DNA from 4 places in the Arthrobacter sp. DMZ02-1R genome. Region 1 is predicted to be linked to each of the others. Evidence: riboswitches for the same ligand, from Rfam matches in the RefSeq annotation. Region 1 holds a riboswitch; each other region holds the start of a gene.

Region 1 (7,676 bases):
GCCAGGCGACCCATAGGATGACTGCTCCGGCGACGAAGTTGACCAGCGTGGCGGCGATGGGGCTGCCGTAGTGCACGGTTGCGGTGCCGTTCATGGCTTGCTGGAAACTCATGAGGCAGCCCGCCACGACCGGCAACAGGATGGGGAGCAACAAGGATCCGACGTCGGTGGCCGCCCCGAGGCGCGGCGAGACGGCCCAGACGACGGCGGCAATCGTCAGGACGCTACCAAGGATCCGGACCCCGGTGATCGAGCGTTTGCCGCCGGGGGCGATGCCGAGCCGGTCCACGAAAAGGCCGCTCACGGTCTGCCCGGTGATCACGGCTACCGTGAACAACGCGACGCCAAGCAGGCCAATGGTGAACGATTGGGCAATCACGTAGAGGGCGCCGATCCCGCCGGCCACCACATAGAACCGCGGAAAGCTGCGCTCCTTGACGGCAGGCACTATCCGGCGCAAACCTGCGCGGCCTTTCGGTAGTGCAAGGCCGATCACGGCGATCAGTACCAGCCCGGTAGTGAAGCTTACGCCGGCGGCCGCGACGCCGTCGTCGAGCCTGGCCCCCAGCGCACTGTTGATCCGGCCTTGGACCGGAAGCAGGATACCGTTGGCCACCGCAAGCAGCAGCCCGGTGAGCACGGGAAGGGAAGTTCTGGAGGTACTTCCAGAAGTACTTCGGGAGGCTGGGCGGGACGTTGGCGGCACTTTCACCACCCTACTTCAGGCATCATTGCTTGTATGAGCAACCCGCAAATTCAAGAAATCCCCATCCGCGACGACATGATCCGCCTCGGCCAGCTCCTGAAGCTCGCCAACCTGGTGGAGGACGGCGTGGAGGCCACCGAGCTCATCAAAAACGGGCTGGTCAAAGTCAACGGAGAGATCGACGATCGGCGCGGCCGCCAGCTCCATGCAGGCGACACCGTGACCGTCAACGGACAAACCGTGCGGATCACCAAGGAGTCCTAGCAACGCGGGGTCACTTATGGCCCATTACGTGCCTCAGAATGGGCCATAAGTGACCCCGCATTGCTTTCAGACGGACGTGAGGACCTTGTGCTCCAGGAATTCGCCCACGTGGCCGATTTCCTGCTGGTTGATGCCGTGCCACATGCCTGTGTAGAGCACCTTGGTAAGGTCCGTGTGCTTTCGGACCCACCCCATGGTGTATTCGATCTTGTCCGGGGTAATGACTGGATCCTGCTGGTCCCGTCCCCAGAAGAGCGGCACGGAACCGTCCAGTTCGGCGTCCCGGAACGTGGGGTCGGCATCGGCGTCGACGGCGAAGCCTGAAAGCCCGACGACGGCGGCAAAGTCCGCCGGCCGCTGCCGGAGCAGCGAGGTGGCCATGGCCATGCCCATGGAGAACCCGAGGAGCGTCACCGAGCTGTGGTTGGACTTGAAGGAGTCCAACCAGGAAAACACATACTCGGCCGCGGCCTTGACGGCGTCGAGCGAGTAGTCGATGGACGCAGTGAGCGGGAACCACGTGAAGCCCGGGCCGGTGGCGATCGGGGCGCGGAGCGAGGCGACGACGAACTCCTGGGGCAGCAGGCTTGCCAGGCTAAAAAGGTCTTGCTCGTTGGATCCATAACCGTGCAACAGGACCAGCAACGGCTTTCCACCCCGTTCCTCCTCTTCGTGGGACCACAAAACGACCGGGGCGGGAAAGGCGGAAGCTTGACTCATGGGACTATTCTTACAGTTACCCATGAGTAACAAGCTACGGGCGCGTAGCGTTGCAGCAAAAGGCAGGATATGGACGTGAGTGGCACTGATTCCCCGGTGGAGCACGGCGCGGATGAGCGGATTCATCCGTGGACCCGCTACGTGGCTTTGGGTGATTCGTTTACCGAGGGCATCGGCGACCCCGAGCCCAACAGTCCGGGCGGACATCGCGGCTGGGCCGATCGGGTGGCCGAGGAGCTGAGCCGCGGTCACAGGGATTTCGCCTACGCCAACCTGGCGATCCGGGGGCGCCTGCTCCAACAGATCGTGGACGAACAACTCGGCCCGTGCATGGACCTTAAGCCGGACCTCGTAAGCATCTCCGCGGGCGGCAACGACCTCATCCGCCCCGGCGGCGATCCCGATGCCCTGGCCGAGAAACTCGATGCCACGGTACAGACCCTGACCTCAGAAGGCGCCACCGTGGTTCTCTTCAACGGCCCGGACACCGCGTCGTCGGTTCTTGGGCGGATCCGCGGCAAGGTTGCCATCTACAACGAAAACCTGCGGACTGTAGCCGCCCGCCATGACGCAGTGGTGGCGGATATGTGGTCCCTGCGGCAACTTTCCAACTCGCAGATGTGGGATGAAGACCGCCTGCATTTCTCGCCACTCGGCCACCACACGATCGCCACCATGGTCCTCGATTCCCTCAACGTTCCGCATAATCTCGAGCCGCTCCAGCCCAAGCCACTCCCGCACCGCAGCTGGCGGGAAGCGCGCTCCGGCGATCTCGTGTGGGCACGCGAGTATTTTGTCCCGTGGGTCATCCGCCGGATCCGGCACCAGTCCTCCGGCGACGGGATCTTGCCAAAACGCCCGACGCCGGGACCCGTCTTCGGTCCGGCCGACTCCGTTTTGCCCCGAAGGTGACGGAGGACCACGACGCTTGCCACACGGGCCGGGCTAAGCTGGAGAAAGACCTAGGAGGCCTCTATCGTGAACAATTTGATCTTCTGGATCATCGTCTGCTCTTGGCTGATTCCCATGGGGATCCGTATGTTCAACCGTTCGCGCCAACGCAGGATCAGGGACTTCCCTCCGCAGAATTACCCGGGCCAGAATTATCCAGGCCAGAATTTCCCCGGTCCTCCGCAGAACTACCCCGACGGATACCCGGCGCAACCACCGGTAATCATTCCGGCTGAGCCACCGCCCCCGGTGGCGACGCCCGCACCACAGGCTGCTCCGCCGTCGTCGACCGTTCCCCTGCCGGACACCGCACCCCATGGCTACCGGGCCCGGAAACTTGCCGAACTGGACCAGCAGTACAGCGACGGGAAAATCGCCATGGAGGACTACATGAAGCTCCGCCAAGAGATCATGAACGGCTGATTCAGGCGAAGAAAGCCTGGGTCAGCCAAAGAAAGCGTCGCGCAACTGGGGGCCCAGCTGGCCGATCTCAGTGAGGAAACCGTCGTGCCCGATGGGTGCTTCGATGACGTGCACTGAGACCTCGCCGGGCAGCGCCTTGGCAAGTTCGTGGGATTGCTCCGGAAAGTAGAGCCGGTCCGAGTCCACCGCGGCAACAAAGAATGTGGCTGTGGCCACGGACAGCGCGTCCTCCAATGAGCCCCGGCCACGGGTGATGTCGTGGCTCATGAGGGCCTCGGTGATGGCGATGTAGCTGTTGGCGTCGAAGCGCTGGACCAGTTTGCTTCCCTGATGGTCGAGGTAACTCTCCACCTGGTAACGGCCCCGGTCTCCCAACGCGGCAGCCTGAAGGGGTGCCTCGCCGCCCTGGGCATTCCGGCCGAAGCGGAAATCCAGTTCTTCCGCTGAACGGTAGGTGATGTGGGCGATCCGCCGGGCCAGGGCCAATCCTGCCTCGGGCGCGCGCTGGCCATAGTAGTCACCACCGTTGAAATCGGCGTCCTGCCGGATGGCGAGCGTCTGGGCCTGCGCGAACGCGATCTGCTCGGCAGTGCTGCATGCCCCGATTGAAATCACGGCACATCGCTTCACGCGGTCCGGATAGCTGACCGCCCATTCCAGGGCACGCGCACCGCCCATGGATCCGCCTACCACCGTGTGCCAGCTGTGGATCCCCAAGGCGTCGGCCAGCCGGGCTTCCGCCGCGGTGCTGTCCCGCAGCGTCACCAGCGGAAACCGGGAACCCCACGGCTTGCTATCGGGCGCGCTCGACGACGGCCCTGTGCTGCCGTAGCAGCCTCCCACGATGTTGACGGAGACGACGAAGTAGTGGTTTGTGTCAATGGTCGCCCCGGGTCCAACGAGTTGCTCCCACCAGCCCTCTTCGTCGCTTTCGCCACGGGCCACGTGCGTGCTGCCCGTCAGGGCATGTTCCACGAGCACGGCGTTTGAAGCATCGGCGTTGAGCCGTCCCCACGTCTCGTACGCAAGGACGACGTCCGGGAGAAGACCTCCGGCCTCCAGTTCGAGTCCACCCACGGAGACATACTTGAGCGTTCCGTCCCGGGTGCCGGAAAGGGGTATGGCTGTTGCAGCAATTGTCATTCGTTGACACCTCACATCGCGCTTGCCCGCCGCCAAAAAAGCGAAGGGCCAGGTCTTCACCCGGGGCACCCCACCGCGAGAGGAGGGTTGCCGGCCAGCAAGCCGGGGCTGTCACTGGCACTCATGACCTAATACGAAGAGTCTAGGAAAACCGGACCCCTTCTGACGAAGATTATGACATCTATGTGACACTCGGCCGTGTCTTGTTCATGCAAGGGGGCGGAGAGGCCGTTACCGAAGGGGAGCATGATGCGCGTGTGACTCGATAGAATCAGGCACAGCAGTCCGGCTCCCGAGCTCCAGACGGAGGCAGCGGAATCCCAATTCTTGTCAGCACCTCGTGAAAGTCCACATGCAGTCCATGCCAACAACCCGCAAGGCAATTTCAATCTCAGGAGGATCCATGCGCTTTGCCCAGCGCCTGGCCATAGCTACAGCGACGCTCCTGATGGTGCCTCTGGGTTTGGTACCACCAGCTGTGGCCCAGGCCGCACCTGGCCAGCAGGCCAGCGTGGAAACGAGACCGTCAGGCGACGTCAGCGTGGACTCATTCGAGCCCGACACGACCGCCGGCGAAGCGCGCTACATTGTGCGGTACACCGACGGGTCCGATGTTGCGGGACAAACGGCATCTTTACAGGCTCAAGGTGTCCGTGTTGGGAAGACGTTCTCGCATGCAGTCAAGGGCGCAGTAGTGGCAGCCACCCCCCAGAAGGCCGCAGAATTGTCCGGGTCCGCCGGCGTTGCTGCCGTCGAACGCGACACAACGGTGAAAATTGATGCCACCCAGGACGGCGCCCCTTGGGGTCTGGATCGAAGCGATCAGCGCACCCTTCCCTTGTCCGGAACCTATACGCCCCCCGCGAGCGGCGCAGGCGTCGCCGTCTATGTGGTTGATACCGGCGTGCTGGGCACGCACGTGGATTTCGGTGGACGAGTGACGGCAGGATGGAGCGCGTTCGCCGGGAAACCCGCCACGGATCCGTGCACCAGCGCTCCAACGCCGGAGGCTGGTCACGGAACTCATGTGGCCGGAATCGCGGCGGGAAGTACCTATGGGATGGCCAAGTCGGCAACCATCGTCCCGGTTCGAGTCCTCGACTGCAATGGCAGCGGAAATGCCTCGGACGTCATCGCGGGCCTGAACTGGATGGTACAGGATCACCAGGCGCACCCCGGGCAGCCTGCCGTCGCCAACCTCAGCCTGTCGGGCGACGCGAACCAGAGCCTGGACGCCGCTGTGCAGAACGCCATCGACAATGGCATCACCGTGACCTTGGCCGCGGGTAATTCGAGCGTCGACGCCTGCACCCTGTCCCCAAGTCGTGTGCCGGCGGCCATCACAGTGGCCGCCACCGATGCGTTTGACCGGCAGGCTTCCTTTTCCAATTTTGGGTCCTGTGTCGATTTGTACGCGCCAGGGGTTCAGATCACCTCCGACTGGAACACGACAACGACAGCCACGGCAATCCTCAATGGCACGTCAATGGCCTCTCCCCATGTGGCGGGAGCGGCCGCCATGCTTCTCTTCATGCACCCGGCGTGGACCCCTGCGCAGGTAGCTGCGACTTTGACTGCGGGGGCAACCTTCGGAGTCATCCAGTCAGCCGGAAACTGCACGCCCAACCGGCTGCTGTACGTCAGCAGCGCACTCTTTTCGGCAGCGCAGTATCCCTCAGGCGGCTTCGTCGCGGCAGCGCCGTGCAGGCAATTGGACACCCGTGACGGTACCGGCGGAGTCACCGGGCCTGTCGGGCCCGGACAGACCATCAACGTCAAAGTCACAGGCCGCGGTGGAATCCCCGCCACGGGGGTCTCCGCCGTCGCGATGAACATCACGGTCGCCAACACCACGTCGAACGGCTTCATCACCGCCTACGCCGCTGGAACCCCGCAACCAAACACCTCGAACGTGAACTACGGGCCAGGGCAGATCGTCCCCAACTTCGCCATCACCCCCGTCTCCGCTGACGGAACCATCTCCTTCACCAACACCTCCTCCGGCACGGTCCAACTCATCGCCGACACCTCCGGCTACTACCTTGCCGGCGCCGCGTCTACTCCCGGGGCGTTTTCCGCCCAGGCACCGTTCCGGCAATTGGATACCCGCATCGGAACCGGCGCACCCAAACAAGCCGTCGCCCCCGGACAGACCATCAACGTCAAAGTCACCGGCCGCGGTGGACTCCCTGCCACGGGGGTCTCCGCCGTCGCGATGAACATCACCGTCGCCGACACCACGTCCAACGGCTTCATCACCGCCTACGCCGGAGGAACTCCGCAACCAAACGCCTCGAACGTCAACTACGGGCCAGGGCAGATCGTCCCCAACTTCGCAATCACCCCCGTCTCCGCTGATGGAACCATCTCCTTCACGAACACCTCCGCTGGTACCGTCCAGCTCATCGCCGACACCTCGGGCTACTTCCTTGGTGGTGCGGCTACTGATCCTGGAGCGTTTTCGGCCCAAATACCATTCCGGCAATTGGATACCCGCATCGGAACCGGCGCACCCAAACAAGCCGTCGCCCCCGGACAGACCATCAACGTCAAAGTCACAGGCCGCGGTGGCGTCCCGGCGTCGGGGGTTTCCGCCGTCGCGATGAACATCACCGTCGCCGACACCACGTCGAACGGCTTCATTACCGCCTACGCCGGAGGAACCCCCCAGCCGGGCACCTCGAACGTGAACTACGGGCCAGGGCAGATCCTCGCCAACTTCGCCATAACCCCGGTCGGCACCGACGGAACGATTTCTTTCACCAACAACTCGAGTGGCACCGTACAACTGATCGCTGACACTTCGGGCTACTACGTCTCCGGCTGAGGCATGGCCTCGCGTCGGGGCGCTTCCTCGATGCGGGGCTCAACGGGCCCACCCTGCCGGTCCAGGACCGTTCTCCGCTGGCTCCGGAAGCTTTGTGACGAACGCGTAGTTTTCCGTCATGGCCCGTCCCGAAGTGACCCTGAGCCGGCATTTCGATTCATCCCACCTTGGTTAGGCTTGACTTAGCTGAGAGCTCCATCACAAAGTGCCAAGATGAAGCCATGCGCATGGATCACGTCTCTTACGCTTGTGAACGAGATGGCCTCTTGGCCACCACCGAGCGGATTTCCGCAGCATTGGGAGTGGACGCAGTCCGGGGCGGAGTGCACCCGCGCTTCGGTACCCGGAACATGATCATTCCCCTTGCTGACCACAAATACCTGGAAGTTGTCGAGGTCCTTGACCACCCGGCATCCGACAAGGCACCCTTTGGACAAGCCGTCCGTGCACGCTCCGCCGCAGGAGGTGGTTGGATGGGCTGGTGCGTCGCTGTGGACGACCTGAGCCCGTTCGAACAACGTCTCGGACGCGCCGCTGTCCCCGGCAACCGCAAGTTCCCGGATGGCCGCGAACTCGTCTGGTCGCAAATCGGCATCCTGGGACTGATCGCCGATCCCCAGGTCCCGTACTTGCTCCGTTGGG
Region 2 (7,676 bases), 1.6 Mb from region 1:
ACTCGCCGGTTTCACCATCACTTCCGTCATCTGCGGTCTCGCCTGGAACGGTGAGGTGCTGGTGGTGTCACGGGGCCTGCAAGGGATCGCCGGGGCGCTCCTGGTTCCGAGTTCGCTCGCCATGATCGTCACGTTCTTCTCGGGGCCGGCGCAGTCAAAGGCGATCGGCCAGTGGTCCGGCTGGACCAGCGCGGCAGCCATCGTAGCCCCGCTCATCGGCGGCGCCTCGGTAGATCTGTTGTCCTGGCGCGTGATCTTTTTTATCAACGTGATTCCGGGCGTCGCCGTCTGGCCGATTCTGGCGGGGTTGCGGAAGTCCGACGCCGCCACGGACAGGAACAAGAAGATCGACTACCTCGGTGCTTTCCTGGCCATGGTGGGACTGGGCGGCCCGGTTTACGCCTTCATCGAACAGGGACGGACGGGCTGGGGGAACATGCTGGTCTGGATGCCGCTCGGCGTCGGGGTGGTGGGCATGACCCTGTTCCTGATCCACGAAGCCAGGACCCCGGAACCAATGCTGCCCCTCCGGCTCTTCGCCATCCGCAACTTCGGTTGGGGAAACCTGGCCACGCTCGCCATTTATGGCGCCTTGGCGCTGGGCTTCTTCGCGGTGGGTATCTATTTGCAGCAAGTCGGAGGAATGAAAGCGACCACTGCGGGAATAGCTTTGCTTCCCGCGACTGTGATCCTGATGCTCATGGCCTCGTTCTTCGGCGGCCTGGCCGGCAAATACGGTCCTCGGTGGTTCATGACGGCGGGACCGTTCATCTGTGGAATAGGGTTCCTCATGACCATGGCCGTCCAGGAGCCCCTGAACTACTGGACGCAGGTGCTACCAGGGCAGATTGTCTTCGGAATTGGCCTCAGCACCCTGGTGGCCCCCCTCACCGCGGCTATCCTGGGTGCCGTTCCTACCGAAGAGGCAGGGATCGGCTCCGCCGTGAACAACGCCATAGCCCGTATTGCGGGCTTGATCTGCATCGCGTTCGCCGGGCTCATCATCGGCCCGGTCTTCAGCCGCCAAGGTCTCATCAATGCCGTGGTGGTCACCGCAGTGCTGTTCTTCATCGGGGCGGCGGCATCCGCCGTCGGGATCCGGAACCCGGTCTTGGCCCCTGCGGTGACGGATTCTCCGGAGGGTCCAGCCCCCGACGACGGCGGGACGGCAACCCAGCGCGTCTGAAACACAGCGCGGTCCTGAAACACTGCGCGGTCCAGCGGCCGTTTCGTTAGCGTTCCGCGAGGACGCAACCCTCGTGCGCGGTGTCCGTGGCTACCCAAAGCGCCGACGTGACTTCGTCGGCGAGATCGTAGTCGCGGCTGCCCGGGCCTTTTCCGATCCGGACCACCAGAGCGCCGCCGAACGGCTTGCGGCCAATTACCTGGATGTTGGCATCAAGGTCGATTTCCTCGGCAGACAGGTAGCGCAGCAACTCCGGGTTCTCGTCGCTGATCCGGGTAATCTTCCCGGAGTGGCCGTCGTCGAGCTCGATCATTCGGTGCGCATGTGGCAGGGTCACCGAACCGTCAGCGGCGGGGATGGGGTCACCGTGGGGATCGCGTCCGGGATTGCCCAGCTTGGCTGCCATGCGATCGATGAAGGTGTCCGAGACGGCGTGCTCGAGCATCTCGGCCTCGTCATGGACTTCGTCCCAGCTGTAGCCCAGTTCCCTCACGAGGTAAGTCTCGATCAGGCGATGCCTGCGGACCATGCCCAGGGCAAGCTGCATTCCCTGGGGCGTCAACGTAATGGCACTGTAGGGCTGGTGGTCCACCAGGCCTTGGTCCTTGAGCTTGCGGACCATCTCCGAGACGGAGGAATTGGCGACGCCTAGCCGCTGCGCCAGCTGCGAGGACGTGATGGGTTTGTCCTGCCACTCCGTGAAGGAGTAGATGACCTTGACGTAGTCCTCGATCGAGGAGGAGGGCGCACTGGTCTTCACGGTTACAAGCCTATCTTGAACCGGCGGCCTCAGACCTTCCACGCCCGCCAGCTCTGCGTGAGGTACGGCAGCGTGACGACCTCGCCCTCCGTGTGCCCCAGATGCTCGAAGAGATACCACTGGAGGTTCCCCAGCACCTTGGCCCGGGTGGCGTCATTCGCCCTCAGATAATAGCTGCGGGACTTCACCAGTTCGAGGATGTCAGCCGGGGTCACGGGATCCTCCCAATGCGTCACGTGACTTTCCAGACCGGCAAACTCCGGTCCAACCACAGGCCGGAAGTCCCGTTTGTGGACATCGCCGGCATGCATGATGCGGGACAAGCGGTGGACCCAGGGCACGGATGTGTCCAACTGGTTCCAGATCAAGCCGATAACGCCCCCGGGGCGCAGGATCCGGGCGATCTCGGTGCTGGCGGCGAGGGGATCGCACCAGTGCCAGGCTTGGGCAACGCTGACGACGTCGAATGCTGAGTCCGCCAGTCCAGTTGCCTCGGCCGTTCCCTCCAGGGCGACCACTTGTGGATACATTTTGCGCAGTTGCATGAGCATGTCCGTGGAAGGGTCCACCGCGGAGACGGCCAGGCCGCGCTCGACCAGGAGCGCCGTGAACTTTCCAGTCCCGGCTCCCAGGTCCGCCGCGTCTTGCGCCCCTTCCGGCAGGAGCCAATCGGCTGAATCCGCTGGATAGCCCGGCCGGACCCTGTCATAGTGCTCCCCGCCGTCCTGAAAGCTCTGACCGAGCTCAAGGCGCCGTTCCTCATAGAGCTTGGGGCCGGCTGACGTGCCTTTGGATCGCGGGGCCACGCAGGAACTCCTTCGTAGGACGTGAAAATACCCTACGAATCTATCGCAATCAGTCGATAGTGCAGGGAGCTGCGCCCGCGGTCCCGGGGGTGTTGGGAGCCCACTCCGGGTAGCTGCGGTGGTCGTTCGCAGGGACCCAACGGCCCGCATCCACGACGTAGTCCCAGCCGAGGCCGTTGCTCTTGAGCGCCTGGATGCCTGCGATGAGCCGTGTGGCGTCCTCCAGCCGCGACCCCACGCCGAAACTGGCCCGCAGGGATCCGGACGGGAGGCCTAAGCGCTTGAGCAAAGGATGGGCGCAAAAACGCCCATCGCGGAGGCCAATGCCGTGTTCGGCCGCAAGATAGGCCGCCACGAGGCCTGCGTCATAGCCTTGGAGCGAGAAGTTCACGACGCCGATGGTGTCCTGGGGATCGGTGTCGCTGAAGATCTGGTGGACGGTCACGCCGTCGATCGCATTGAGGCCATCAACCAAATGTGTACGGATGGCGGCTTCGTGGGCATGCCATTCCTCGTGGTCCAGGCTGGCGATGACCTGCGCGGCCCGTGCGAGGGTGGCCGCGCCGAGCACGTTCGGCGAGCCTCCTTCGTGCCTGGCCGGTCCCGTGGCCCAACTCACGGAGTCAAGGCGTGCCTCGCGGACTGCTCCGCCTCCAGCAAGGTGGGGTGTGCCGGCGTCGAGCCAGTCGGGACGGCCCACCAGGACGCCCGCGCCGAACGGTGCATAGAGCTTATGCCCGGAGAAAACCAAGTAGTCAACATCCGCGGCGGCGATATCGATGCGGCGGTGCGGAGCGAGCTGGGCCGCGTCCACCACAATCCGCGCGCCGAATTCGTGGGCCAAAGCAGCAAGTTCCTTGATGGGCAGGATCTCGCCCGTCACGTTCGAGGCACCCGTGACTGCCAGGAGGCTGACACCCCCGTGGGAGAGTGCCGTGCGCAAATTGGCTACGGTGTCGACCAAAGTTCCCGCTGCCACAATGCCGCGGTGCGGAACGCCTTGCCACGGCAGGAGATTGGCGTGGTGTTCGATGTCCAGATAGAGGACCTCGCCAATGTGGCGCCCGTCCGCGACAGGCAGGCACCCAGCCAGGAGGTTGAGCGAGTCGGTGGTGTTGCGGGTGAAAATCACGGAATCGTCTGCCCGGCCACCAACGAAGTCGCGGACGATGTTGCGGGCGTTTTCATAGACTGAGGTGCTGATCTGTGAGGCATAGCCTGCGCCGCGATGGACACTCGCGTAGTACGGGAGGATCTCGTTGAGATATGCCGAAACTACGGTCAAGGCAGGCGCCGAGGCGCCGTAGTCGAGGTTGGCGTAGCGGACGTGGCCGCCCTGGATCAGAGGCGCTTGCAGTTCTGCGCCAGTCACCGCGGCCAACGGACGGGATGCCGGAGATCGGGATTCACTGCGCTGCTGCGCGGCATCGTGGTGCTGCGAGAGAGCGGGAGAAGTAAACGTGGCTGTGCTCATGGGACCTCACTCAAGAGGGACCCCTGCGTGCAGGGGGTCCGCGCTTGCCGCATCCGTTCCGGACCGGCCGGGTCGTCACCCGGGGCACCCCGCCGCGATGGAGGGTTGCCGGCCAGCAAACCGGGGTTTCGCGCTGGCACTCGTGACCTGTAAAGAGACTAGGACACCCGCGAGGCGGGTTCCAATGTGACCCTGATTGTTAAGCGGATTGTTACGATCACCGGAAAATGTGCCTTCTGCCGAAGAAAAAGTGGCGGACGCCCCGAAAAGGGGGCGTCCGCCGTCGTTTATTCAGTGAATAGAGTGGATTAGAGGAGGTCGTCGAGCTCGGGGTTGAGCCTCTTTAGGACCTCGGAATGCAGGATTGAGTTGGTAGCGACGGCGTTTCCGCCAAAGGGACCATCCGCGCCGTTCAGGGACGTGAAGCGTCCGCCGGCTTCAGTCACGATCGGCACCAAGGCAGCCATGTCGTAGACCTGGAGTTCCGGTTCCGCGGCGATGTCCACGGCGCCCTCGGCCACCAGGCAATAGGACCAGAAATCGCCGTACGCGCGGCTGCGCCAGACATCGTTCTCAAGGCCCAGGAAGTTGTCGAGCGAGCCGTGCTGCTTCCACTCGGAAAGCTCAGAGTAGGAAAGCGAGGCATCCTCAAGCCGTGACACGTTGGAGACTTTCAGCCGGGTGGCTGCGGCCAGTGATCGGCCCATGTAGGCGCCCGAGCCCTTGGCAGCCCACCAGCGCTTGCCGAGCGCCGGAGCGCTGACAAGTCCCACCACAACTTCGCCCTCGTCCACGAGGGCGATCAGCGTTGCCCAGACGGGTACGCCACGCACGAAGTTCTTGGTCCCGTCGATCGGATCGATGATCCAACGCCTTGCGCCGTGGCCGGTGCTGCCGAATTCTTCGCCGAGGACGGCATCGCGGGGGCGGGAACGGGAGAGCTGCCCGCGGATTGCTTCCTCGGCAGCCTTGTCGGCATCGGTCACTGGGCTCAGGTCGGGTTTGGTCTCGACCTGAAGGTCCAGTGCCTTGAACCGCTCCATTGTCAGGGAATCGACGGAGTCGGCCAGGACATGGGCCAGCCGCAGGTCGTCGTTGTAGCTCGAATCGGGTTGGGTCATGGTTCCAAACTACCGTCTATTCGCCAGTGAACCGGGGAGGTAGGACGGCAACCGACGCGCAGTCAGTTGACCCTGCGGTTCAATTGACTGTGCCCAATTCCTTGGCCTCTTGGACTTCCATGCGCGGGTCCGCGCCAAGGAGCCGACGCAACGATGCCAGGCGGGCGGGGCCGGCCTCGCCGGCATGGCCATTAGCGACCCACGAATCCAAGCCACAACGGACGGCGGAGGCATCGTGCTTGCAACCCCGCTCGCACGATTCCGTTCCGGGTTCCAGATCCGGGAAGGCGTGCAGGATGCGGTCCGGGTTCACGTGGGCCAGGCCGAAAGAACGGATGCCGGGCGTATCGATGATCCAGCTGCCGCCAGGGGCGTCGCTGAGCTTCAATGCAAGTGCTGAGGACGAGGTATGGCGGCCCCGGCCCGTGACGGCGTTGACCCCACCGGTGGCGCGCTCGGCGCCCGTAAGGGCATTCACCATGGTGGATTTCCCGACGCCGGAGTGGCCCAGGAGGACGGTGACCTTGCCGTCGAGGTAGTCCCGCAGTTGGCCGACGGCGTCGCCATCAAGCCGGGCGGACAAGCCATCGTCGGACCGGGCGTCGATGCCGGAGGCGCCTGCATCGGCCGTCCGGCTGATGATGATGGGGAAGCCAAGGCTTACATAGTTGGCGAGCAGTTCCGTGGGATCCTTGACATCCGCTTTGGTGACGAGCAGTAGCGGCTCGATCCCGGCGTCGTACGCTGCTACCAAGGCGCGGTCGATAAATCCTGTCCGGGGCTCCGGGTTGGCAGACGCAACCACCACCACGAGCTGGTCGGCGTTGGCCACCACAGCCCGTTCGATGGGATCCGTGTCGTCGGCGCTTCGCCGCAGGAGGGTCTTTCGCTCCTCGACGCGCACGAGGCGGGCGAGGGTATCCGGGGCTCCGGACACATCGCCGACGAGGGCCACGAAGTCTCCAGGGACCACGGGGGAGCGCCGGAGTTCCCGGGCACGGGCCGCAATGACGATTCGCTCGTTGTCCGAGCTTTCGCCCACTATTGCGGTGTATCGGCCGCGGTCGACCGTAATGATGCGCCCTATCACGGCGTCGTCGTGGCTGGGGCGGTCCTTCGTGCGGGGGCGGGTGCCCTTCTTGTTGGGGCGGATCCGGACATCGGATTCGTCCCAGGAGCTTGCGTCGCGAGCCATCGTTAGTTGCTTGTCTCCGTTGAACCGGTGTCCGCGGCCGCTGGGCCACCAGTGAGCATTGACGCCCAGATTTGCGGAAATTCCGGCATGGTCTTGGAAGTGGTCGCGATGTCTTCGACCTGGATGCCCTCGACGGCGAGCCCAAGGATGGCGCCCGCGGTCGCCATGCGGTGATCGGCGTAACTGTGCACGACGCCGGCATGCAGCGCTGCGGGGCGGATCACCAAGCCGTCGCTGGTTTCCTCGGCGTCGCCACCGAGCCGGTTGATTTCAGCCACCAGCGCTGCAAGCCTGTCCGTTTCGTGGCCGCGCAAATGCGCGATGCCAGTGAGCCGGGAAGGGCCTGAGGCCAGGGCGCACAATGCCGCCACAGTGGGGGCGAGCTCGCTGGTTTCGTCGAAGTCCGCACCAAGGATTTCGGAGCCGCCCGTGACAGTCAAAGTGCCGTTGTCCAGCGTGACGGTCGCACCCATGGTGGCAAGAATGTCCCGCCAGAGGTCGCCCACCTGTGTGGTGTTTGCAGGCCAGTTGGGGATTCGGACGGTTCCCCGGGTGGCCAGCGCCGCAGCGAGGAACGGTCCTGCGTTGGAGAGATCCTGCTCGATTCTCTCGTCGAAAGCCTGGATGGGCCCGGGGGCCACACGCCAATGGTTCGGCACGGAGTCATCCACCTGGACTCCCGCGCCGCGCAGGACCGAAACTGTCATGTTGATGTGGTCGAGGCTCGGCACGGGCTTGCCCACATGTTCCAGGTGCAGGCCTTCTTCGAAGCGGGCACCGACCAGCAGCAAGGCGGAGACGAACTGCGAAGAGGCGCTCGCATCAATGACGAGGTGGCCACCGCGTACCGAACCGGTACCGGAAACTTTGAACGGCAAGGAAGCGGCCGGTTGCCCGTCCAGGGCGCTGACTTCTACCCCGAGTGTTCGGAGGGCTTCGATGATGGTGCCCATGGGCCGTTGGCGCGCGTGTGGATCGCCGTCGAACACCGAAATGCCGTTGCGGAGTGCAGCAAGGGGCGGCACGAAGCGCATGACTGTGCCGGCAAGTCCGCAGTCGATGGCGGACTCGGGAGCAGCCGCAGCCGCGTCCATCGGGGTGACTTCAAGGTCCGGGCCGTACTGTCCGTCGCCT
Region 3 (7,676 bases), 2.0 Mb from region 1:
GAGGACGGGCAACAGCGGCAGCATGCGGCGCCACTGGATCCGGCCACTCCTGAGCCTGCGGACCAGACTTCGGTACCCCGGTATCCGCAGCGTGCCGATGTGGTCGAACAGGAGCCGCACGTTGACCCCGCGCACGGCCGCGTTCTCCAACTCGGTGAGGAGTTCGTCGGTGACGGGGTCGCTGCTCATGATGTAGAACTCCGCGTTGACGAACTTTTTGGCCCCCCGCACGGCTTCAGCCATGGCCTTGAGTGATTCCTCGTAGCCGGGGATCAGCTCCACGGAGTTGCCGTCCACCATCGGCAGCGAGCCGAGGCGCCGGTTCAGTTCACCCGCCGACGTCACCCATTCAGGTCCGGAGTATGTGCTGACGACGGCGGCGATCGCCGAGGTGCCGGCACGCACCCTTTCATTGACCTCCTCTTGCTGCTCACGACGACGGCGGGACAGCCGGAAATTGCCGAACAACAGGAACAGGACGAAACCGACGGAAGGGACGAGGAAGACGGCCAGGAGCCAGGCCATGGCCGTGGTGGGACGGCGGTTTCCCGGGATGACGCCAAGCAGCACGATGCGCAGGATGATTTCAGCGATCACCCATGCGCCCAGGAGCCAGGTCCACTCCATCCCGAGCTGAAAAGGAAACAGCACTCCACAACCCCCGCGGTCAAAAGAACTAGCAGTCAGCACAGCCTATCCGGCGCACCGCTGCTGACCTCACGTCCTGCCGGGCCCGCACTAAGCTGGAAGCATGACTTTTCCTGCCCCGACGGTCCTCGTTTTCCTGGATCCCGCGTTCGAAAACGGCCGCATCGCCGATTCCAGCCAGCCGCAGCTCATGGCCACGGACCTGGGCGCCACCCGAGGTGACGGCGTCTTCGAATCGCTGCTCGCCCTCGAGGGCCGGGCACGGAAGGTACAGGCCCACTTGAACAGGCTCGAGGGCTCAGCCCGCGCTCTGGACTTGAACATTCCCGATCAGGAGGTGTGGCGCAAGGCGATCAACACTGCAATCACCGAGTTCCGCGACGCGTTCCCCGCGCCGAGCCCGGCCGAGGACGAAGTAGTCATCAAGCTTCTGGTGACACGCGGCGTCGAAGGCGCTTCGACCCCTACATGCTGGATCCAGGCTTCGCCGTCCCCCGCGGGCAGTCGCCGGCAGCGCGAGACGGGCATCGACGTCGTACTTCTTGACCGCGGCTTCGACACGGATGCGGGCGAGCGCGCCCCCTGGCTGCTGCTCGGTGCCAAGACTCTGTCCTATGCCGTGAACATGGCCGCACTGCGCTACGCGCACAAGCAAGGCGCTGACGACGCGATCTTCATCTCAACAGACGGCCGCGTGCTGGAGGGTCCGACCTCCACCGTTTTGCTGGCGCATGTTGAAACGGTGGACGACGGCGCCGGTTCCGTGCGCACGGTCAAGCGCCTCATCACTCCGCAACTGGACAGCGGCATCCTCCCCGGCACCTCGCAAGACGCACTTTTCGCGAAAGCGAAGGCGGCCGGCTGGGAGCTCGGCTACGGCCCGTTGGTCCCGGACGACCTGTTCGACGCCGACGCAGTGTGGCTGATCTCAAGCATCCGGCTCATCGCGCCCGTCAATCATGTGGACGGCAGGGAGATCGGCACCCCGGCAATGCGCAAGCAGCTCACGGCCGAGCTCAACGAGCTGTTCGCGGGGATTGAATAGGGGTTTCCAAGGCGGCGCTACTGACTCAGGATCTGCTCCCGCAGAATGTCTGCATGCCCGCAGTGTTGAGCGAGTTCGCGCAGCAGGTGAAGGTACACCCAGCGCAACGGGAGCGGGCCGCGTCGATTGCCGTTGAGCATGCTGTCGAGCTCCAAGGACGAGGTCGCAAGGCGTGACGCCTCGCATGCCTCGAGATGTGCTTGCTGGACTGTGGCGATGGTGTCGCCGTCGTCGAGGATAAACGACTCGTCCGGCGTCGCGGGGATACCGATCTCGGTGCGTGGGCGGCAAGTGATGGCTTCGTCGAACCAGACCTTCTCGACGAAGGTCGCGTGCTTCACGAGGCCAAGCAGCGTGGTCCGGGACGGCACCAGTGACCGGCGGGCTTGTTCCTCGGTCAACCCGTTCAAGCATGCATTGAGCGCACGGCGGTGCTCGTCAATGAATGCCTCGAACTGGGTCCTGATTTGCTGGTTGATGACGTCCTCGGCAAACGTCACGGGGAGAGAAGACATGGGTGGAGTATCCCAAGACCGGCGCCCCAGGGCAATCGAAGGCGGCCCCTGGACCACCCAATGATCAGCCTCGCCTCTCAGCCGTTGGCCGTGATCCTCACCGCGGCGACTTCTCCAGCTCCGGCAGAGGCGGAGGCGCCCGAATTGGCCCGCGCCACGTGAACCTGGATGTTAACCGGCCCCGGCTGCAGCTGAACAACCCCCGTGTATGGGGCGGAGCAATCGAACGTCAGGTCCTGCGGAGCCAGCCCGGTCCGCGGATCCTGGCCGATGACCATCTGGACCTCCGGAGCACCAACGCAGGCCGCCATCACAGTTCTGGTTCCCCCATGACCCGACATGAATCCGAGTGTAGGGGGCCGGGTCATTTAGCTTGCCAGAGTCTATTGTGCCGCCATGGCCGCAGTAGTTAACTAGTTTCGTGAACCCTGCTGGGGAGGGCGATCTACCTCTAGGGCCAACGGCCCCCAGCCGGATAAAGGCGTCTGATGCGCCGGTTCTGGGGCCGGCGTATCAGACTTCTTGCCCAACTGACCCGCACTTGTTGTCGTTATCGGCGTCCATAACGACACCAACTGCGAGGCACTTGGGTCGCTGAGGAAGACGTTCCGCCCATTCCCCAAGTGGGCTTGAGTCCGTAGGGTATCGACATGAGCATTTACATCAGCCCCGACTCCGCTGCATGGTCGCTAACTGCCATGGCGACTGCCGCGTCAGCGGGATCAATCGACGATGCGAATGCCATGTCCAACTTGGTACAGGAAATCTACGAGACAGAAGGTTTCGAAGCCCTGTCAGGTGTGGTCTTTGCCCTGGCTCATCACAACAGCCTCTCGCTGCATGCCTTGGCCACGGCCACCGGGATATCCGTCCATGAGTTGCTGGAAATCCGAAAGCATCAAGGCACCACGTTCCATCATTCACCGTCGTTTTTGGTGCAAGAATCCAAACAATTGCCACGCCGGATCCAAGCAAGCCTAGAGCCGCTTCCGCGGGAAACCGAGGCTTAGTCCCCCGCCAGTGATCCCGTGCTCAGCAAGCCACGCTGGGTAAATGCGCGATCCTGCCACATATTTGAAGGGGCATCCGGGTCCCGCAGGACCGACGTCGAGCGCTGATTCTCGCCCGGATCAGCTGGGCCGCCGCCCCGGTTACGGAACATGACGACGGCCGGTGGTGCGGGCCGCCGTCGTGGATGTTATTTTCTTCTTGAGTAATGAGCACCAGCGCGAAGCCCTGACTTGCTGGTCGGCAACCCTCTCTCCGGCGGGGTGCCTCAGGTGACTACTCGGCGTATCGACACTTTCGAACTGCAAGCGTGACTGAGGAGCACCAATGCCTGAACCCACCGAAGAAAAACTCTCCTACCGGCTCATCACGGGTCCCGATACCAAGGAATTCTGCGAGCGGATCTCCACTGCCCTCTCGGAAGGCTACGTGCTGCACGGCAGCCCGGCTGCCACCTTCAATGGCACGGACGTGATCGTGGCGCAGGCCATCATCCTGCCCGCGGCGATCGCCAGCGCGGATGCGGCAGTCGCGTCTGCAGTGGATGCACTCGACGAAGAGTTCGACGGCGAGGGCCACGCATGAGCTATGCAGGCGACCTGAGCCCGCATGATGCCTGGGCCAAACTGGAGCAGGGCGCCATCCTGGTGGACGTCCGCACCGAAGGCGAGTGGGCACACATCGGCATTCCAGACACCAAAGCCACCGAAAACGATCCCCTGTTCATCCAGTGGAACCTTGCCGGTGGGATCCCCAACACGCGTTTCATCGAAGAGCTGACGCAGCAGGCCCCAGAGGCTGGTGGCACCGAACTGGTCTTCCTCTGCCGTTCCGGCCAGCGTTCGATCGCCGCCGCCATCGCCGCAACGCAGGCCGGCTACACCGCCTACAACGTGTTGGAGGGCTTTGAAGGCGAGCCTGACCGCTACGGCGAGCGAACCGTGAACGGCTGGAAAAACCGTGGACTTCCGACGAACCTGGGGAACATCTAAGTGACATTCAATCCTGACGCCGCCGGCTGGGGCCCTGACACCCAGGCAGTCCGCGGCGGCCTTGACCGCACCAATTTCCAGGAAACGTCCGAGGCCGTTTTCCTCAATTCCGGCTTCGTCTACGAATCCGCCGCGGCCGCCGAGCGCGCGTTCACCGGAGAGGACGAACGCTTCGTCTACTCACGCTACGGCAACCCCTCCGTGGCCACTTTCCAGGAGCGCCTCCGCCTGCTCGAAGGCACCGAGGCGTGCTTCGCGACGGCGTCGGGCATGTCCGCTGTCTTCACCGCCCTCGGTGCGTTGCTGGCGGCCGGTGACCGGGTGGTTGCCGCGCGCTCACTGTTCGGTTCCTGCTTCGTCATCCTCAACGAGATCCTGCCGCGCTGGGGAGTCGAGACCGTCTTCGTCGATGGCCCGGACCTGGACCAGTGGCGTGCCGCGTTGTCCGAGCCGACAACGGCAGTGTTCTTCGAGTCGCCGTCGAACCCCATGCAGGAAATCGTCGACATCGCCACGGTGAGTGAGCTGGCACACGCGGCGGGGGCAACCGTCGTCGTCGACAATGTCTTTGCCACTCCCCTGTTGCAGCGCTGCGGCGATCTGGGCGCGGACGTGATCGTCTACTCGGGTACCAAGCACATCGACGGCCAAGGCCGGGTCCTGGGCGGAGCGATCCTGGGCACCAAGGAGTTCATCGACGGTCCCGTCAAGCAGCTCATGCGGCACACCGGGCCATCCCTCTCCGCGTTCAACGCCTGGGTCCTGACCAAGGGCCTCGAAACGATGGGGCTGCGCGTGAACCACTCCTCGGCGTCGGCGCTGCGGATCGCCGAATGGCTTGAGGAACAGCCGGCCATCAGCTGGGTCAAGTACCCACTCTTGAAGTCGCACCCGCAGTACGAGCTCGCCGCGAAGCAGATGAAAGCCGGCGGCACCGTGCTGACCTTCGAGCTGCTCCCCTCCGCGGGACGCTCGGCGAAAGAGGCCGCCTTCGCGCTATTGGACGGGCTCTCCGTCATCGACATCTCGAACAACCTGGGCGATTCCAAGTCCCTCATCACCCACCCTGCCACCACCACGCACCGTGCCATGGGTCCGGAAGGCCGCGCGGCCATCGGGCTGGCTGACGGTGTGGTGCGGCTTTCGGTGGGGCTGGAGGATGTGGACGACCTCATCCGGGACCTGGAGCGGGCCCTCAAGCAGGTCTAGCCGGCTGCGGGTCAGCCCGGCGTGGTTAGCCGGGCGCGTCGCGCCAGTCCTGGCGCACCCAGGTGAGGACGGGCTGCGGTTTGGTGTCGCTCTGGTCCTTCTCTGAGCGCATCGTGATCTGGACGGCGTGCTGGACGACGGCGGCCAGCCCGGCGGAGTCGGGCTGGCCGCCGTTGCTCTCGCTCCACCGCTCGGCAACACCGCGCTGCTCGATCGCACCGTTACCACGGCTAAGGATGGCTGCGATGCCGGCCTTCGCCAAGTCGAATTCACCTTGTTCCGCCAGCACCGGTTCCAGATATTCCACCAACGACCAGACCACGTCGGCGGCAGGCTCGGGCCGAAAGGTTCCAAAGTCCAGGAGTTCGCCGCGGAGTCCAAAGTTGCTTGCCTGCCACGACGCCATCCGCAAAAGCACCGTGGGCACTGCCGCAGGCTCAATGCCGGCATGGTATTCACGCACAGAGGTCTCCACCAAGGCCCTGACGAGCACTGCGATCAACGCGGCGTCCTCGGCCCGGAGGCAGACATCGGCAACGCGAACTTCCACCGTAGGAACGTGCCGGGATAGCCGGGCATCGAAGTAGACCATGCCTTCATCCAGCAGGACACCCGTTTCGATGAGCCTTCGGACCACCCGCCGGTAGGAGGCCAAGGAACCGAAGACGGCCGACGGACCCGAGGACGGCCAACGGTTCCAGGCCTGCGTCCGGTAGCTCTCAAAGCCCGTCGCCAGCCCCCGCCAGAAGGGCGAATTGGCGCTGATCGCGGTGAGGACTGCGAGCTTGTCCCGGATGTGGTCCAGGACCGCCACGCCTTCTTCCGGGGACTCGATCGAGGTGTGTACGTGGAATCCGCAGGTGAGCTGTTCGTGTGCCGTGATGCCGAAGCGTTCGAGCATGACGGCATACCGGGGATCCGGAGTGGTGTGCAAAGCGGCGTCCACAGGTGACGTGGCCAACGCCGCGATCCTGGCACCGTGGCGCCGTGCCGCGTGGCTCGCGAGGCCCCGCCCCTTGCGGATCTGGTGCAACAGTTCGGCGTAGCTACGGCATGGCCTGGTCTGCGTCTCGATCTGCTCAAGTTTGAGCTCATGGGTGAGGGCGGTATCGGCGTCGTCCATGTCCTCAGGGTTGAAGCTGGTTTCGGGGGCGTCCGGGGTGGGGTCGTCTTGATTGACGCCGTCCTGGGCGGGGCTGCGCTGGGGTGCGCCGTTCTGGGCCATGCCCGACAGGAGCGCGTCGGCAAGGGCAAGGGGCTCGCCGGTCACGGGATCGACGATCAGCAACTCCTCTTCCACACCAAAAGTGCGCACGGATCAATTGTGCGCCATGGCAGCCTTTCGGAAATAGGGGCGGGGCTGGGGCTGGGTGGGTCGGGGGTCTGGGTCCCGACGGATTCTGCTGAATCACTCCGGCCATGCGGAACGAGTGTCCCCATATTCCGGGCATTAGTGGAAGCCGCCCCCGGAGTGATCCAGCAGAATGTCGGCCAACTCATCCACATACGCCACATTCCTTGGGGCGTCAGCTGCAATTCCATGGCTAGCTGGATCCATGGATGCCTTGGATTACCTCTCCTCAGTGGGCGGCGTCGCCCGGGTAGGCCTTCTTCGCGCCAACGGCTATACGCCCTCAGCGATCCACAAGCTGGCTTCCGCCGGGGCACACCAACCACGAAAGGGCGTGTGGGCCCTCCCGTCGGCGGATCCGGAATACCTCACGGCGATCCTCAACAACGGGCAGCTCACCTGCGCAAGTGCCGCCTTACGCTACGGCCTGTGGATCAAGGACAAACCCAGGCATGTACACCTGGCCGCGCGCCACTGCCGGGGCAAGGGCTTCGTCCGGCATGGCGGGCTTCGCCTGTCTCCAAAGATTGCCGTCCCCGTGGCATCCGTAGAAGACACCGTCATTCATGCTCTGAGCTGTTTGCCGGACGTGGATGCTATTTCCATTGCGCAGTCGGCCATGCAGCAGTTCGGCATCCCGCAGGCCATGATCGAAAGTGAGATCTCTGCCGACTACTACGGAAACGCCAGAAGGCTGTTGGCAAAGGCAGACGGACTGTCCGAATCCGTACCCGAGATCAGCGCCCGTCTGCTGTTCGAATCGGAAGGCCTGCCATTCCGCCGCCAAGTCCGTATCCGCAGTGTCGGACGGGTCGACTTTTTGATTGGCAGGCGGTTGATCGTTGAAGTCAATGGCTACGCGTTCCATAGTTCCCGGGAGGCGTGGAGGAAAGACATGGCACGACTGA
Region 4 (7,676 bases), 400 kb from region 1:
TAGCGCGGGATTCGGGCCGAATCAATGGGACCAAGGTTGCCGTTGGCCTCAATACGAAGCTCTTCCAAAATGCGCCACTCCTTCAGTGAATAGATGACTGTGACACCAATCATACACTCAAAGTTGTCTTATATGCATCACTTGTTTACATGGGAATGATCGTCATGATGGTGACCCCCGTCACATGAGGCGTAAAGATTCCATAAAAACCGGCCTCCCTCCCCGGACGCGCCCGTACGCTCCATCTGGAGCAGCTTCCAGGCTGCGCGAAAGGACCATGTGACAACGCTGACCAGGCCGCCCGCCGAACCCTCTGACCGACGCAAGCCCGCGGGCGAAATCAAACAGGGGCAATTCAAGCGATGGCTGCTTGACGGCATGCCCGAGACGTCGGGAAAGCGGCAAGGTCCGCACGGAAAACCGGACGAGGACCACACGCCCCAGTCTTGGTGGAAGGTCATGTGCCTCACCGGCGTCGACTACTTCTCCACCCTCGGCTACCAACCCGCCATTGCGGCACTTGCGGCCGGCATCGTCTCGCCGCTGGCCACGATCGTCCTGGTCGCCGTCACCCTGCTTGGCGCCTTGCCGGTCTACCGCAGGGTTGCTTCCGAGAGCCCCCGCGGCGAAGGCTCCATCGCGATGCTCGAGCGCCTCCTCCCCCGCTGGGGCGGCAAACTCTTCGTGCTGGCGCTGCTGGGCTTCGCGGCCACGGACTTCATGATCACCATGACCCTCTCCGCCGCGGATGCGAGCGCCCACGCGATCGAAAATCCGTTCGCGCCGGAATGGCTCCACGGCCAGGAAATCGCCATCACGTTGGCCCTCATCGCCGGCCTTGCCGTGGTGTTCCTGCGCGGATTCAAGGAAGCCATCAACGTCGCCGTCGTGCTCGTGGGCGTCTATCTGGTGCTGAACGCCGTCGTCGTCGTTGTCGGCCTGACGCACGTGGTGACCGAGGCACATGTGGTGACCGACTGGTGGGCCGCCCTGAACCAGCAACACGGAAACCCGTTGATCATGGTGGGCATCGCGCTCCTGGTCTTCCCGAAACTCGCGCTGGGCCTCTCAGGCTTCGAGACCGGCGTCGCGGTCATGCCGCAAATCAAGGGCAGCCCGAGCGACACGGAAGCGAATCCCGCGGGCCGCATCCGCGGCACTCACAAACTGCTCACGACGGCGGCGCTCATCATGAGTGCTTTCCTGGTGGCCTCGAGCTTCATCACGACGTTCCTGATCCCGGCCGCTGAATTCCAGCCGGGAGGGAAAGCAGACGGACGAGCCCTTGCATTCCTTGCGCACCAATTCTTGGGCGACGGCTTCGGCACGGTCTATGACATCAGCACCATCGCCATCCTGTGGTTCGCCGGCGCCTCCGCCATGGCCGGCTTGCTGAACCTTGTGCCGCGCTATTTGCCACGCTTCGGCATGGCCCCTGCATGGACCAAGGCCGTCCGGCCGCTGGTCCTGGTATTCACTGCCGTTGCCTTCATCATCACGCTTGTCTTCAAAGCCAACGTGGAAGCCCAAGGCGGTGCATATGCCACTGGTGTGCTGGTCCTCATGACTTCGGCATCGATCGCGGTCACCCTGTCCGCACGCAGGAAGATGCAGAAGGGCAAGACCATCGCATTCGGCGCGGTGGCCGTGGTCTTCGCTTACACCACGGTGGCCAATGTGGTGGAGCGACCGGATGGCATCAGGATCGCGGCGTTGTTCATCCTTGGCATTGTGCTGGTGAGCTTCGCGTCGCGGATACGCCGTTCCTTCGAACTGCGCGCCACGCACATCAAGATGGACAAGATGGCGCTCGAATTCACGGCCGCCGATGAGGAAGGTCCCATCCGGATCATCGCCCACGAGCCAAAGCGGCTGACCGCCGATCGGTACCTGTTGAAGCTGCAGCACGCCAAGCAGGCCAACCACCTGCCGGAAGACAGCGACGCGATCTTCATCGAAATCATCGTGGATGACAGCTCCGACTTTGAGCAGGAACTCCTGGTGGAAGGCAAGCGCCGGCACGGCTTCAAGATCCTGGAGATCCACAGCAACAACGTGCCCAACACGCTGGCCGCGGTGCTGCTCCACATCCGCGACGTCACGGGTCTCATGCCGCACATCTATTTCCGCTGGACCGAAGGCAATCCGATCGCCAACCTGAGCAAATTCCTCTTTTTCGGCGAGGGTGAGATTGCCCCGGTAACCCGCGAAGTGCTGCGGGAAGCCGAACAGGACATTACGCGCAGGCCTTGGGTGCACGTGGGCTGAACATGGCAGTGTTGGTGCCGCACCTCGTGGTGCGGCACCAACACTGTGTTTCCAGCGGACCGCCTTAGCTGATCGCGGAGGCCCCACGCTCCCCGGTCCGGACGCGCACCGCCTGGGATACGTCGATGGTCCAGATCTTGCCGTCCCCAAACTGACCCGTACTGGCGCCGGAAATGATGGCGTCCACGATTCCGTCCACCAGATCGTCGGTGGCCAGTACCTCCACCCGTATTTTCGGGAGGAGATCGGAGTTGTACTCCGCGCCGCGGTAAACCTCCATGTGACCCCGCTGTTGGCCGTAGCCGTTCGCTTGGCTCACCGTCATCCCGTTGACTCCGAAGCGCTCCAGGGCTTCACGGACCTCGTCGATCCTCTCCGGCCGCACTATCGCGGTAACGAGCTTCACGTCGAGGCCCTGCTACGGCTCAGCTCCGTTTCTTCGACTTTGCCTGCCGCCGGGGGCGTTTTGCCGTTCTGAGGTTCCCCGGGATTGAAGGATCCACCAACCATGGCCAGCTCGTAGGCGGTTTCTGCGTGTTCCGTGATGTCGATGCCCGTCAGTTCTTCGTGCTCTTTGACGCGCATGCCAACTGTCTTGTGGATGGCCAGGCCAATGAGCGTGGTCATGATCGCGGTCCACACGGTGACCACCAGGGCCGTCAATATTTGGGGCCAGAATTGGGTCAGGCCGCCGCCGTAGAAGAGGCCGCCTTCAGTCTTGGCCGACGGTACGGCGAAGAATCCAAGGGACAGGGTCCCCCACAGGCCACCGACAAAGTGCACGGCAACAACATCCAGCGAGTCGTCCAGGCCGATCTTGAACTTCAGCCCGATTGCTAGTGCGCAGACTGCACCCGCGATGACACCGATGACGATGGCACCAATGGGATCCACGAATCCGCACGCCGGAGTAACTGCCACCAAGCCCGCAACAGCGCCGGATGCGGCACCGAGGGACGTCGCATGGCCATCGCGGAGCCGCTCTACGAGAAGCCAGCCCAGGAGCGCGGCGCTCGTGGCCAGGAGGGTGTTTGTCCAGGCGAGCGCGGCGATTCCGTCAGCAGCCAGTTCCGAACCGGCGTTGAAGCCGAACCACCCGAACCACAGCAAGCCTGCCCCGAGCATCACGAAGGGGAGGTTGTGCGGCCGGATGTTGGGGTCCTTCATGAATCCGAGCCGTTTGCCGAGCACTACTGCAAGCATCAGCCCGGCCATGCCGGCGTTCATATGCACTACTGTGCCACCGGCAAAGTCAAGGGCTGAGATCTTGCTTCCAATGATCCCGGTGGATCCGAAGAGGCCGCCACCCCAAACCCAGTGGGCAATGGGCGCGTAGACGAGGGTGACCCAGAGGCCGGCAAACAGCAGCCATGGGCCGAACCTGACGCGTTCAGCCACCGCGCCACTGATCAGGGCGACCGTGATAATGGCGAAGGTCGCTTGGAATCCGATGAAGACCATGTCCGGCAGCCCCGGGGCTTTCCCGCCGATGACGCTGGTCAAACCGCTGAGTCCGAAGTTCGCGAAGGGGTCTCCGATGAAGCCGCCCAGGGTATCCGGGCCGAATGCCAGTCCGTAACCCCACAGGGCCCAGACCACCGCGACCACGCCAATGGCGCCAAAGCTCATCATCATGATGTTGAGGACGGACTTCATCCTGACCAAGCCGCCGTAGAAGAACGCCAAACCTGGCGTCATGAGAAGGACGAGGGCGGAAGCTGCAAGCATCCAGGCTGTTGCGCCGGGATCCAGGGTCTGGGGGCTCACATCCAGCCCTACGCTAAAGAATGCTGAGTTCATTTCGGGAGCCTTCCTGCATATACGGCGCTCCATGGCGCCCGCACGGCGAGACCATTTTAAAAACGAACAGGTCTTGGTACCTCACGAGGTACCGACCTTGACGAGTTGCGTTGACTCGAAGGTACAGCCGCCCTGTTTCGGTATTCGGCACGAATTATTTCAAGCACGTAACGCAGAAAGTCCATGGGTTAAATTCTGAAGTCAGCCAGGTTTCCGGCTTGTTACGCTCCGCGCGTCGCAAGGCGCCAGCATCAGCGACTGGCTGCCGGCACCAGTATCCAGAGCACCTCAACGGGCTCGTCCGTGGGGTTGACCCAGGTGTGGGGCTCGCGGCCCGGGAAGGACAAGGTGTCCCCCTCCTCGAGCTCGTACTCCTCATTGGTGAGGATCAGCTTGATGCGTCCCTTGACCACGTGCAGGACATCGACGTCGCAATCAACGGCGTAAAGCTCGGCTTCTCCGCGGCCCCGGGGTTCGATGGTCGCCTGCAGAATCTGCAGCCGCCGCTCTGAGCGGGCGGTCAGGAGCCGCTCCACGATCCCCTGCCCGCCGAGCGAAATCCGCGGACCATCGTCCCGCCGGGTCAAGTGCGTTTCGGGGGCGGCAAAAAGCTCGCCAATTGATACTGAAAGGACTTGGCAAAGCGTCACAAGGGAAGCAACCGACGGCGATGTCAGGTCCCGCTCGACGCGGCTCAGGAAACCCTTGGTCAGACCGGTGGCATCCGCCACCTGTTCTATGGTGAGCCGCTGCGATTGGCGGGCGGCACGGATTCTGGAACCGATGGCAACGGGGACATTGCTTGGTTCAACGGGGAGAGCCTTCATTCACGAACCTTTCAGGCCGTTGCTACGGCCCTATCATTGCAGCAATAGTAGCCGGATCGCTGGCATGGCGGGCCTTTTGGGACGCCGGAGCGTCTCGTAGGGCCGGCGCCCTGATCGGCCTTGCCGCCCGCGTGGCACTGCCCAACATCGACGTCAAGGCACTTGGCAAGGACGTCGTCTACGCCGAGGTGGCAACGCACATCCTGCCGATCGGCATCGGCGGCCTGGTCATGGCCGCAGCGGTCGCCGCCATGATGTCCACCGCCTCCGGTGCCCTCATTGCCGCAGCCACGGTGGCCCGCGCTGACGTTGTCCCGTTCGTGGCCAGCTGGTTCGGCAAAACGATCAACACCGACGACACCGAAAACCCCGAGCACGACGTCAAGGCCAACCGCTACTGGGTCCTTGGCCTGGGCATCGTGGGAGTGTTGATCTCGATGGCGGCGCAAGACGTCGTGGTGGCCTTGACCATCGCCTAGATTACGACGGCGGCGCCGCACCTTCTCGTTCGAGAGGCTGCGGCGCCGCGGCCGTGTCCGGGGGGCTTGAACACAGAGGCACAGGGGCGGGCCTGCCTGTACAGTAGGAAGAGCTTCAAGAGATGTGGCGCCAAGCTCCGACTTGCCATACGCCAACCCCATGTTCACGGGTGGTTCGGATGAAGAAGCGGCCCGACCCCGGACCAGAGACAACCGAGCGGGCAAGAGCAACTCCACCAGGAGAAGGCAATGCCTTTGGAAACCGGCGCTACCGCCAGCCACACCACGCAGCTAAGCACCGCACCCGCGCCCCGCGCCAGGCGGGTTGACGAGTTTGTCCGGGTGATTCCCGGCGTCGACCTCTCCCAGGGTTCCATCACGTTCGTGGTGAACGGCCGGCTGGAACGCCTTTGGCATCACGAGCCGCGGCTCATCACCCAAGCCCTCTCGCAAGCAGTCCAGCCTGCCCGGTGGTTCCCGGCCACACGGAAGCTCACGCTGACGGTGGCCGCAACCGGGCACCGGGCGGGCGTGGAACGTCACTTCATCCTGAGCGCGTTTTAGCCACCCAGATTCAGCGAGTCGGGGCTATTCGACGCTGCCGAGGCTATTCGATCTCTCCAACCTCACGGTGTTCGTCGACGTCGAGCGGAACCGGCCGTTCGTCGTCGTCGAGGACCTCGGATTGTTCTTCCCAGTCCTCGTCCACCTCCAGGTCCTCGTTGTAGTCGTAGGCGGGATCGGCCTCGACCGTGGGACGGTCGGGGTGGCGGGCGTGGGTCTCGGTGCTGTCCATGGTGCAACCTCCGTTCGACGTGCCGCTGAGCCCATCGCCAGGCGGATCAGGCAGCCGGTCACCACGCCACCGAAGCCAATTCGTGGACCCTGTCCATCCATCCCAGCACTGCCCCATCCGGTGGTCAAGGCTTAGCGGGAGCCTCCCCGTTTTTGAGGCATACCTAAAACGTCGAGTAAGGATTACCAGCCGAAAAGCCGCGGAAATTGGCGATAAAGTGGACGTGCAATGAGGCGATGAAGCCCGCCCCAGCAACCCAGGAGTCCCGGTGCACCCGCACGCAAAAACCCCGCAATCAGACAGTCCGTTGGACTCAAGCAGTCCATCTCAAGACGCAGCAGCCACCAGGACTCCCCCATCGTCGTCGGACCTCAAGCGCTGGCGGCAGTACTTGGCCGACGAACGCGCCGAGGCCGCCGTGTACCGCGAACTGGCGCAGCGCCGCGATGGTGAGGAACGCGAGATCCTTCTGGCCCTCGCAGAGGCCGAAGGCCGCCATGAGGCACACTGGCTCAAGCTCCTCGGCGAACACGCTGGCATGCCGAAGGCAGCCTCCATCCGTAGCCAGTTGCTTGGCTTCCTGGCGCGGAATTTCGGTTCGGTGTTCGTCCTGGCCCTCGCGCAAAGGGCGGAAGGCCGCTCCCCTTATGCGAAGGATCCCGCCGCGACCCGGGCCATGGCGGCCGACGAACAAATTCACGAAGAAGTTGTCCGCGGCCTGGCGACGCGCGGCCGCAACAGGTTGTCCGGCACCTTTCGCGCCGCGGTATTCGGTGCCAACGACGGCCTGGTCAGCAACCTTTCCCTCGTGATGGGCATGGCCGCCACCGGCGTGCCCGCAACCGTGGTCCTCTTCAGCGGCATCGCCGGCCTGCTGGCAGGCGCACTGTCCATGGGAGCCGGCGAATATGTCTCGGTCCGCTCGCAACTGGAGCTCCTCAAGGCCACCCGCCCCACCCAGGCCACGCTGACCGCAGCCCCGTCCCTGGACATCGAACACAATGAACTGGTCCTGGTGTACCTGGCCCGGGGCATGTCCCACGAAGCCGCCGAACACCGCGCCGCCGAACGCATGGGCCTCTACAGCTGCGATTGCGATCCCAGCCTCTCGCTCCATCCCGAAGTGGAAGAAACCGTGAACGAGCACGAAGCGATCGGCTCCGCCTGGGGCGCCGCCATCTCCAGCTTCTGCTTCTTCGCCTCGGGCGCCATTGTGCCGATCCTGCCGTTCATCTTCGGCATGACAGGCTTCGCTGCGCTCGCTGTGGCCGGTACGCTGGTGGGCATCGCGCTTCTGTCGACTGGCGCCGTCGTCGGCCTGTTGTCCGGAACCTCGCCGCTGACCCGCGGCCTCCGGCAGTTCGCCATCGGACTCGGCGCGGCCGCGGCCACGTATGGGCTGGGACTCGTCTTCGGCGCTGTCATCCGTTAGTGGCATCGGCCCGCTTGGGGCTCGGGAATCAGGGACTTGGGGGAGACTTGCATTCGAACTACGGGTACGACGGC

The links. Region 1 has a riboswitch for S-adenosylmethionine ahead of metX (homoserine O-acetyltransferase MetX). Riboswitches for the same ligand answer to the same signal wherever they lie in the genome.
Region 2: linked by a shared signal. The riboswitch ahead of AC3ANQ_RS08705 (aminotransferase class V-fold PLP-dependent enzyme) and the one ahead of metX (homoserine O-acetyltransferase MetX) in region 1 are both predicted to bind S-adenosylmethionine.
Region 3: linked by a shared signal. The riboswitch ahead of AC3ANQ_RS01935 (DUF1737 domain-containing protein) and the one ahead of metX (homoserine O-acetyltransferase MetX) in region 1 are both predicted to bind S-adenosylmethionine.
Region 4: linked by a shared signal. The riboswitch ahead of AC3ANQ_RS17800 (hypothetical protein) and the one ahead of metX (homoserine O-acetyltransferase MetX) in region 1 are both predicted to bind S-adenosylmethionine.

The regions. Positions count from the first base shown of each region.
Region 1 covers NZ_CM173230.1:3,339,530-3,347,205, forward strand. Annotated here, with positions in the region: gene AC3ANQ_RS16005 (DMT family transporter) at 1-640, opposite strand, end outside; gene AC3ANQ_RS16010 (RNA-binding S4 domain-containing protein) at 740-970, shown strand; gene AC3ANQ_RS16015 (alpha/beta hydrolase) at 1,037-1,690, opposite strand; gene AC3ANQ_RS16020 (SGNH/GDSL hydrolase family protein) at 1,760-2,602, shown strand; gene AC3ANQ_RS16025 (hypothetical protein) at 2,669-3,064, shown strand; gene metX (homoserine O-acetyltransferase MetX) at 3,086-4,207, opposite strand; SAM riboswitch class IV at 4,221-4,336, opposite strand; gene AC3ANQ_RS16035 (S8 family peptidase) at 4,611-7,034, shown strand; gene AC3ANQ_RS16040 (VOC family protein) at 7,256-7,676, shown strand, end outside.
Region 2 covers NZ_CM173230.1:1,764,237-1,771,912, forward strand. Annotated here, with positions in the region: gene AC3ANQ_RS08690 (MFS transporter) at 1-1,186, shown strand, start outside; gene AC3ANQ_RS08695 (metal-dependent transcriptional regulator) at 1,233-1,946, opposite strand; gene AC3ANQ_RS08700 (class I SAM-dependent methyltransferase) at 1,976-2,752, opposite strand; gene AC3ANQ_RS08705 (aminotransferase class V-fold PLP-dependent enzyme) at 2,802-4,226, opposite strand; SAM riboswitch class IV at 4,262-4,374, opposite strand; gene hisN (histidinol-phosphatase) at 4,535-5,347, opposite strand; gene rsgA (ribosome small subunit-dependent GTPase A) at 5,427-6,542, opposite strand; gene aroA (3-phosphoshikimate 1-carboxyvinyltransferase) at 6,545-7,676, opposite strand, start outside.
Region 3 covers NZ_CM173230.1:421,124-428,799, reverse strand. Annotated here, with positions in the region: gene cls (cardiolipin synthase) at 1-627, opposite strand, end outside; gene AC3ANQ_RS01955 (aminodeoxychorismate lyase) at 752-1,693, shown strand; gene AC3ANQ_RS01950 (DinB family protein) at 1,711-2,208, opposite strand; gene AC3ANQ_RS01945 (hypothetical protein) at 2,286-2,549, opposite strand; gene AC3ANQ_RS01940 (hypothetical protein) at 2,859-3,218, shown strand; SAM riboswitch class IV at 3,421-3,533, shown strand; gene AC3ANQ_RS01935 (DUF1737 domain-containing protein) at 3,544-3,801, shown strand; gene AC3ANQ_RS01930 (rhodanese-like domain-containing protein) at 3,798-4,208, shown strand; gene AC3ANQ_RS01925 (O-succinylhomoserine sulfhydrylase) at 4,209-5,417, shown strand; gene AC3ANQ_RS01920 (glutamate--cysteine ligase 2) at 5,443-6,732, opposite strand; gene AC3ANQ_RS01915 (endonuclease domain-containing protein) at 6,974-7,676, shown strand, end outside.
Region 4 covers NZ_CM173230.1:3,735,688-3,743,363, forward strand. Annotated here, with positions in the region: gene speB (agmatinase) at 1-68, opposite strand, end outside; gene AC3ANQ_RS17775 (APC family permease) at 280-2,268, shown strand; gene AC3ANQ_RS17780 (P-II family nitrogen regulator) at 2,333-2,674, opposite strand; gene AC3ANQ_RS17785 (ammonium transporter) at 2,671-4,068, opposite strand; gene AC3ANQ_RS17790 (helix-turn-helix domain-containing protein) at 4,320-4,895, opposite strand; partial or broken gene AC3ANQ_RS17795 (sodium:solute symporter family transporter) at 4,997-5,371, shown strand; SAM riboswitch class IV at 5,488-5,608, shown strand; gene AC3ANQ_RS17800 (hypothetical protein) at 5,624-5,938, shown strand; gene AC3ANQ_RS17805 (hypothetical protein) at 5,982-6,170, opposite strand; gene AC3ANQ_RS17810 (VIT1/CCC1 transporter family protein) at 6,478-7,602, shown strand; gene AC3ANQ_RS17815 (matrixin family metalloprotease) at 7,650-7,676, shown strand, end outside.